DNA from 2 places in the Bradyrhizobium sp. USDA 4011 genome. Region 1 is predicted to be linked to the other one. Evidence: predicted binding sites of a transcription regulator. Region 1 holds the regulator's gene; the other holds the start of a gene.

Region 1 (4,390 bases):
GCAGAAGAACACGAAGTCGGCAAAGCTCTGCTCGCACAGCCGCGCGGCCAGCACCTCGCCGTCCGGGCTCTTGAACAGGTTCGACATGTGCCAGAGCTTGGTCGCCTGCTCCTGCAGCGCCTTGACCAGATGCGGGTGCGCATGTCCGAGCGCGTTCACCGCGACACCCGAGGTGAAATCGAGATAGCGGTCGCCGTTGGTTGCGATCAGCCAGGCGCCCTCGCCGCGCTCGAAGCCGAGATCGACCCGGGCGAAGACGGGGAGCAGATGCGACGAGGCGTTGGTCATGGCGTTCACTGCCGGTTTGAAGCCGTCAATTGCTGCGCGCCTTGACGCCAACGCAGCAACCGCCAGCTTCGGAAAACAAAACGGCCGCCTTTGCGGGCGGCACGTGCGGGTCATTCTATGCGGCGGCCGGTAAGTGTCAATCGCCAGGAGCTAGCCTTTGCTGGCCTTCCTGCAATGCGAAACTAGCGCAATCCGGAGCATTCCGGTGCGGTGGAAAAGCCTCACAGCAATGCTTAACTTTGTGGGAACATGTGGACGCACGGCCGCGGACTCTTGCGCCAGAGTCACGCCATATTGTAGCGTTTGGCCTGTCGGGTACGACATCTCGTGCGGCAGTACTGGACCCTCTAAGTAGCCTTCGTGTCTCGCGTAAACGTTCGGGCGCAACACCGTGCCCGGCGAGGGCTAAGGGATTCTGGCCGCAGGGATATTTGTCCAGATTGGCTCGCAGCGCCGCTCCGATGAGTGGCCGGCGCCATGCGAAAGGAAGAATGCGATGACTGTATTGACCTGGTCCGACGATCGCGTCGAGCAGCTGAAGAAGCTCTGGGAATCCGGCCTCTCAGCCAGCCAGATCGCGGCGGAACTTGGCAATGTGACGCGAAACGCCGTGATCGGCAAAGTACATCGGCTCGGCCTCTCCGGCCGTGCCAAGGCGCCCTCCACGGCTGCGCCGCGGCAGCGCAAGGCCCGTCCCGCCCAGCACATGATGCGGGTGGCGCGCCCGGTGTCGCGCGGCAACACCGCGCTGGCGCACGCCTTCGAGGTCGAGATGGAGCCCGATCCGATCTCCTTCGACAATGTGGTGCCGATGAGCCAGCGGCTGTCGCTGCTCGAGCTCAACGAGGCCACCTGCCACTGGCCGGTCGGCGATCCCTCGAGCCCGGAATTCTTCTTCTGCGGCGGCAAGGCGCTCGCCGGCCTGCCCTATTGCGCGCATCACTCGCGCGTCGCCTACCAGCCCGCCGCCGATCGCCGCCGGCCATCGGCGAAGCCACAGATCAAGTAGCACTCGGGAAACTTGCCTGGACTGCAAAAGCAAATCCCCGCGAAAGCGGGGATTTTTTTGTGGTTGCCGTCATTGCGAGGAGCGAAGCGACGAAGCAATCCATCGTTCCGCATTTGCGGTAGGATGGATTGCTTCGCTACGCTCGCAATGACGGGACCGTTGTTGCGATTGGCGGCCAGCCTTACGGCTGCGGCTCGGCTTTGGCGAAGCGGTCGTCGAGCGCATAACCGGCGCCGCGCACGGTGCGGATCGGATCCTGCTCGCGGCCCGGATTGAGCAGCTTGCGCAGGCGGCCGATATGCACGTCGACGGTACGCTCATCGATATAGATGTCGCGGCCCCAGACGCTGTCGAGCAGCTGCTCGCGGCTGAACACGCGGCCGGGATGCTCGAGGAAGAATTCGAGCAGCCGATACTCGGTCGGACCGAGATCGATCGGACGTCCCGAGCGCGCCACGCGGCGCTTCTCGCGGTCGAGCTCGATATCGCCATAGGTGAGCACGGTCGCCAGCCGCTCCGGGCTAGCCCGCCGCAGCAGGCCCTTCACTCGCGCCAGGAGCTCCGGCACCGAGAACGGCTTGACGATGTAATCGTCGGCGCCGGTGGCAAGCCCGCGCACGCGCTCGCTCTCCTCGCCGCGCGCGGTGAGCATGATGATCGGAAGCTGCTTGGTCTCGGGACGCGCCCGCAGGCGGCGGCACAGCTCGATGCCGGACAGGCCCGGCAGCATCCAGTCCAGTACCACGAGGTCGGGAACGCGCTCCTTCAGGCGGGTGTCGGCATCGTCGCCGCGCCCGACCGTTTCGACATCGTAGCCTTCCGCATCGAGGTTGTAGCGCAACAGTGTCGTCAGCGCTTCCTCGTCTTCGACTACCAGAATGCGTGCGCTCATCGGTTTAAGTTCTCTCTCTGTGGTGATCCGTTGCCCAGACGCAAACCGAAACGCTTACTTTCCTGGGCATAATCCCCGCGGAAACGACTTGTCGTGAAGACAATCCGGCTCCGCGCCCGCGGATCATGTCCTAGGTACCCGGCACAGTGGTGGCAAAATTGGTCATGTCGCCCTTCGGGCGCTTGTCGGTGATCTGCTGGCCCTCGATCATGTAGAACACGGTCTCGGCGATATTGGTGGCGTGATCGCCGATCCGCTCGATGTTCTTGGCGCAGAACATCAGATGGATGCAGAACGAGATGTTGCGCGGATCCTCCATCATGTAGGTCAGCAGCTCGCGGAAAAGCGAGGTGCAGATCGCATCGACCTCCTCGTCGCCCTTCCAGACGTTCATCGCCGCCGGCAGGTCGTGCGCGGCATAGGCGTCGAGCACCGACTTGACCTGCGACAGCACGAGGTCGGTCATGTGCTCCAGGCCGCGGATCAGCTTCAGCGGCTGGAAATCGCTTTCCAGCGCCGCGACGCGCTTGCCCATGTTCTTGGCGAGGTCGCCGATCCGCTCGAGGTCGGTGGCCACGCGCATCGCGCTGACGATTTCACGCAGGTCGATCGCCATCGGCTGGCGGCGGGCGATCGTCAGCACTGCGCGCTCTTCGATGACGCGCTGCAGATTGTCGATCTCGATGTCGGCGGCGACCACGCGCTTGCCGAGAGCGACGTCGCGACGGATCAGCGCGTCGACCGACTCGGTGATCATCCGTTCGACGAGGCCGCCCATCTCGGCGACCAGGCGGGTCAACTCCTGCAGGTCGCTGTCGAATGCCTTGGCGGTATGTTCAGAAGCCATCTTGTATCTCCTCAGCCGAACCGGCCGGTGATGTAATCCTGAGTCCGTCGATCGCTCGGCGAGGTGAAGATCTTGTTGGTGTCGTCGAACTCGATCAGCTCACCGAGATACATGAAGGCGGTCTTGTCGGAGACGCGCGCCGCCTGCTGCATGTTGTGGGTGACGATCGCGATCGTGTAGTCCTCGGAGAGCTCCTGGATCAGCTCCTCGACCTTGGCGGTCGAGATCGGATCGAGCGCGGAGCACGGCTCGTCGAACAGGATCACCTCGGGCCGCACCGCCACGGTGCGCGCGATGCACAGGCGCTGCTGCTGGCCGCCGGAAAGCGACAGGCCGGAGGCGTTCAGCTTGTCCTTGACCTCGTTCCACAGCGCGCCGCCGCGCAGCGCCTTCTCGACCCGGTCGTCCATCTCGGACTTCGAGATCTTCTCGTAAAGGCGGATGCCGAAGGCGATGTTCTCGTAGATCGTCATCGGGAACGGCGTCGGCTTCTGGAACACCATGCCGACCCGCGCACGCAGCAGATTGAGGTCGAGCTTGGGATCGAGAATGTTGGTCTGGTCCAGCATCAGCTGACCGACCGCGCGCTGGCCCGGATAGAGATCGTACATCCGGTTGAATATCCGCAGCAGGGTCGACTTGCCGCAGCCGGACGGACCGATGAACGCGGTGACGCGGTTGGTACCCAGCGTCAGGTTGATGTTCTTCAGCGCGTGGTGCTCGCCGTAATAGAAATTGAGGTTGCGCACCGTGACTTTCGGCGGCGCTTCCGGCAGCGGCGTATGCGGTGCAACGTGGCTCGGGTTACTGGTTGAAACGGAGAGCTCGGTCATTTTGCGGCCCTTTCGGCACCAAGGATACGCGCGCCGATATTCAGCGCGAGCACGGTGAATGTGATCAGCAGTGCGCCGCTCCACGCCAGCTCTTTCCAGTAGGCGTAGGGGCTCTGCACGAAATTGTTGATGGTCACCGGCAGGTTGGCCATCGTCTTGGTCAAGTCCCAGCTGAAAAACTGGTTAGACAGCGCGGTGAACAGCAGCGGCGCGGTCTCGCCGGCGACACGGGCGGTCGCCAGCAGCACGCCGGTGATCAAGCCGCTACGCGCAGCACGATAAGCGATCCGCTTGATCACCAGCGAGCGCGGCAGGCCGAGCGCGGAGGCCGCCTCGCGCAGCGGATTGGGCACCAGCAGCAGCATGTCCTCGGTGGTGCGCAGCACGACCGGGATCACGATCACGGCGAGCGCTAGACTGCCTGCGATCGCCGAGAAGCCACGCATCGGCACCACCACAGCACCGTAGATGAACAGGCCGATGATGATCGAGGGCGCGCTGAGCAGGATGTCGTTGATGAA
Region 2 (4,390 bases), 3.0 Mb from region 1:
GATCCGGACTATGACAGGAGGCGCAGGACAATGCGCCCGACGAGGACAGCGACGCGTCGAAGAAGATCTTCTGCCCGAGCTGCGCCATGCCGGACAACGGGGCGATCGGCGGACGCCTGAGCTGCACCGGGCTCGGATTTGTCCCCGGAAGTCCTTGGGTCTCGACTGCCGCAACAGCGCCGGCCATGCAGAGCAGGCCGGCGCCGAGAAGCCACAACATGCGGCCGTTCATATGACGTCCAGTGATCCCAGAGCGTTAGTGATGGGGATGATCATCAGGCGGGCTGACGATGACCGTGCCGGCCGTCGGATCGAGGAACAGCTTGTTCTGCTGATCGTCGCGGTCGTGATCGTGATCGTGATCGTGGCCATGATCGAAGTCGAACATGTCCGTGATCGATTCGACGCTGTCGTCGAACGCGCCGCCGCCGAGACGCTGGCCGTGAAGCCAGTTGTCTTCGATGAAGCGCACCACGGACGCCTGCGAGATGCGCGTGTGGCTGACGAAGTTCTTCTTGGCGTAAGGCGAGATCAGCAGGAACGGGATCCGCGTGCCGGGACCGCAGCGGCCGTTCACCGGCTGACCGTTCAGGCCCTTCGGCTGCGTCTGCTTGCCGATACCGCGGCCGCACTGGCCGGGACCGTTGACCTGGTCGGCGGTCGGATCGTACGAGGCGCTGATCGGCGCAATGTACTGGTGGTCGTACCAGCCGTCGGAGTCGTCATAGGTGATGATGACCGCGGTCTCGCGCCACTCCTTCTGCTTCTGCAGGAAGTTGATCAGCTCGACATTGCCAACCTGCTCATCGAGCGGATCGGAGTTGCCGGGATGACCGTCCTGATAGGCCGGCATCTTGATGTAGGAGACGGCCGGGAAGTTGCCGGCCTTCACCGAGGCGTAGAAGTCCTCGAGATCGTAGGCGTGATTGGCCGGATCGAGCGTCTTGCTGCCGGGCACATAAGTGTGGCCGATCGCGTCGACCGAGCTCGGCCGCGCATGGGTCGGGTTGGCGGTCGACTTGTAGTACTGGAACCAGGCATGGTGCGGGATGTAGTCGACGATGCTGCCGTTGACGTTGCTCGAGAAGGTGCTGCGTGCGCAATTTGTGGTGCCGTTGCTGTTCTTGAGCGTCAGGTCGAAGCCGCCCATGAAGCTGCCCCAGCTGATGTGCTCGGCATTGAGCAGGTCGCCGATGTTCCTGCTGGTCATCAGGACCTGGCTGGTCGTGCTCGAGCAGGCGTCGTAGGCAGGGTCGGTATCACCGATCAGCGTCAGGCCGCCCTGGCCGTCGGCGATCGACGATGACGTGCCGGCGATGTTCTGCGCACCGTTGGTCTGGCCGGACACCACCTCGAGCGCGCCGGGCGTCGACGGACCGAAGGTGTCGGTCCAGCTATTGTCGCTCATCGCGAAGTTCTGCGCGTAATTCCAAAGCGCGGTGACCGTGTTGCCGTCGAAATAACCCATCACCTGCCCGTTGGTGCCGAAGGCGCCGACGCCGCCGGCTGTGCCGCGACCGGTGAATTTCGGAAACAGGTCTTCCTTGCCGTTGTCGACCGCCTGCTGCTCGGGCGTATAGGCGTGGTTTTGCGAGCGCGTGTTGGCCTGGGTGCGATCGAGCCGAAACGGATTGGTCGCGCCCGTGCCGTTGGCCGGATTGGTGTTCGGGTTGTTAGTCAACAAATTGGCGTTGGCGAGGTTGTTGACCTTCGGCGTATGTGGATTCGCTATGAACGGAATCGAGCCGGTCGGATTGGCCGCATTCGGGTATGTCGCGAAATAATGATCGAACGAGCGATTCTCGTTGAAGATCACGACGAGATGCTTGATCGGCGTTGCGGTGTGGATGTCGTGCGGATGACGATGATCGTGATCTCTATCATCGTCGTGAGCGGCGGCGCTGCACACCACTGCAGCAGCAGCGACCAGACAGACTCCGACCGTCGAAAGGAATTTCGCCTTCACTTCTTGCCCCATTTTTAAGGATTTATGACGTCGACATGCGACACATTAGTCAGCGCGCGTAACAGCTCTGTGTCGGTTTTGCGATTGACGCGTCATCGCGACGCGATCGTGATGCGTTCGATTTCACGCGCCGGTTGCGGCACGCGTGAACGGATATTGGATCGATGTCATCGAATCGATCGCGAGCTCAACGACGCCGGCACGCGCCATGTTGAGACCCACTTCGATTCCTGTAGTCGCACCGAACGCACTCTTCGTCACATCGTCAATTTCGAGGCCGACGTCGCGATCCTGGCGGAGGTGCCGGAAGATCCGCGCGTCACCATGATCCCCTATCGCACGCACCGCGTGATCGTGTTCGTCAACCGGGATCATCCCTGGTTCAAGCGGAAGTCGGTCAGGCTGCGCGAGCTTGCCGACCAGCCCATCGTGCTGCGCGAGCGCGGCTCGACCACCCGGCGCGCCTTCGAGGCGACGATGCAGGCCGAGGGCATCAGGATCGAGCCGGTGTTCGAGATCGAAAGCCGCGAAGGCGTGTGGAAGGCGGTCGAACGCGGGCTCGGCATCAGCGTCGTCGCCGACTTCGAGTTCGTGCCGCATCCGAACCTGCGCGCGCTCGAGATCAGCGACCGCACCATCAAGACCCAGTACAGCATCGCCCATCAGAGCGGCCGCGGCCACTCGCCGATCATCAAGGCGTTCATCGATACGGTTCGGCGGATGAAAGGTCGTGACGCTACCGCGAGGGGCTCTTCCGTTCGGCCTTGAGGGCGAACAACGCCAGGAGTGCGGCCAGACTGAGAGCCGATGTGACCGCGAGCGTATAGCCGCCGAGCGGTGAGATCAGAAATCCGAATACCAGCGGCGCGATCGCTTGCGACAGCCGCGACGGCGCGCCGAGCAGCCCCAGCCGGTAACCGTAATCCTTGGGACCGAATATCGCCAGCGGCAGCGTGCCGCGCGCTATCGTCAGGATGCCGTTGCCGGCACCGTGCAGCAGCGCGAAGATGCCGGCGAAGCCTCCGCCGAACAGGCCGATGACGCTGGCGCCCAAGGGGTGCGTGATGCAGGCCAGTCGCGCCGACCATAGCGGATGAAAACGCTTCAGAAGGCTCGCTTCGACAATCCGTGCCGCCACCTGCGCCGGGCCGATCAGCGCGCCCGCCGCGATCGCCTGCGTTTGCGTCGCGCCCAACGCCTCCAGAAGTCGCGGCAAATGCACCGCCATCGCCGACGTGACGCTCCAGGCGGCCGCGAAGGCAAAGGCGAGCAGCACCATCGCGCGGTCGATCGGTATATGCGGCTTTGGCGTGTCGGCCGCGATCCGATGCTCGCTCTTCAGTTTGGGGACCACGAAGGCGTTGAGCGGCAGGCAGACCAGAATGTGCGCCGCCGCCCAGCCGAAGCAGGTCCAGCGCCAGCCGATGGTTGCGAGGCCCCACGCGGTGAGCGGCCAGCCGATCGTGCTGGCAAACCCGGCGATCAAGGTGATGCCGGTGATGGAGCGGCGGGCGGAGTTGCCATAGATGCGCCCGAGCGCCGCGAAGGCCGCGTCATACAGGCCAAGGCCCATGCCGACGCCGAGCAGCAGCCAGCTTGCGGCCATCAGAACGCGGCCTTGCGAAAGCCCGAGCAGGATCAGGCCGGACGCAAAAATCAGATTGGACGCGCAGAGCACTTCGCGCCCGCCCATGCGGTCGATCTGGCGGCCGACGCGCGGACCGAGCAGTCCCGATATCACGAGCGCCATCGAGAACGCGGCGAACAGCCAGTTCGTGGATATGCCGAGGTCCCGCGCAATCGGGTCGGCGAGAATCGCGGGCAGATAATAGCTCGACGCCCAGGCCAAGGTTTGCGTGGTGCCGAGCGCGACGATCAAACCATTATCTGCACGGCGGCTCATCCAGCGTGCGCACCCGGCGTCCTCGGCGGAATCACTTCGCCGTCTTCCTTGACGAACCGGCCGATGTCGGCAACGGCGAGGAGATCGAGGACGGCCTCGGACGGCCGGCACAACTTCACGCCCTTCGGCGAGACGACGATGGGCCGATTGATCAGGATCGGATGCGCCATCATGAAATCGATCAGTTCGTCGTCGCTCCATTTCGGATTGGCAAGGTCAAGCTCGGCATGGGGCGTGCCTATCTCGCGGAGCAGCGCTCGCGGTGCCATGCCCATGGCAGCGATCAGCGCGATCAGCTTGTCGCGCGAGGGAGGAGTCTTGAGATATTCGACGATCTCGGGCTCCTCCCCGCTTTGGCGGATCATGGCCAGGGTATTGCGCGACGTCCCGCAATCGGGATTGTGGTAGATCGTGATCGTCATCGGACTGCTTCCTTGGTGGTTTCGGCGCCCCGCAGGAGCCACGTCATGAACGCCGCCGCGACCATGGCTCCCAGAACCTCGGCGACGATGAATCCCGGC

What was found. The regulator PhoB, encoded in region 1, activates phosphate uptake and scavenging genes when phosphate is short. The targets are predictions, from matches to a motif close to TGTCATNNANCTGTCAT.
Region 2: ACVW1C_RS37860 (phospholipase C) is a predicted target of PhoB. The motif match lies at 1,980-1,996, and genes of this name have one in related genera.

Annotation. Positions count from the first base shown of each region.
Region 1 covers NZ_JBSSGG010000001.1:4,981,322-4,985,711, reverse strand. The annotation lists gene ACVW1C_RS23350 (acetylornithine transaminase) at 1-288, opposite strand, end outside; gene ACVW1C_RS23345 (GcrA family cell cycle regulator) at 785-1,297, shown strand; gene phoB (phosphate regulon transcriptional regulator PhoB) at 1,479-2,189, opposite strand; gene phoU (phosphate signaling complex protein PhoU) at 2,320-3,036, opposite strand; gene pstB (phosphate ABC transporter ATP-binding protein PstB) at 3,048-3,869, opposite strand; gene pstA (phosphate ABC transporter permease PstA) at 3,866-4,390, opposite strand, start outside.
Region 2 covers NZ_JBSSGG010000001.1:7,978,798-7,983,187, reverse strand. The annotation lists gene ACVW1C_RS37865 (cytochrome-c peroxidase) at 1-220, opposite strand, end outside; gene ACVW1C_RS37860 (phospholipase C) at 257-1,966, opposite strand; gene ACVW1C_RS37855 (LysR substrate-binding domain-containing protein) at 2,123-2,734, shown strand; gene ACVW1C_RS37850 (MFS transporter) at 2,703-3,869, opposite strand; gene arsC (arsenate reductase (glutaredoxin)) at 3,866-4,291, opposite strand; gene ACVW1C_RS37840 (aquaporin) at 4,288-4,390, opposite strand, start outside.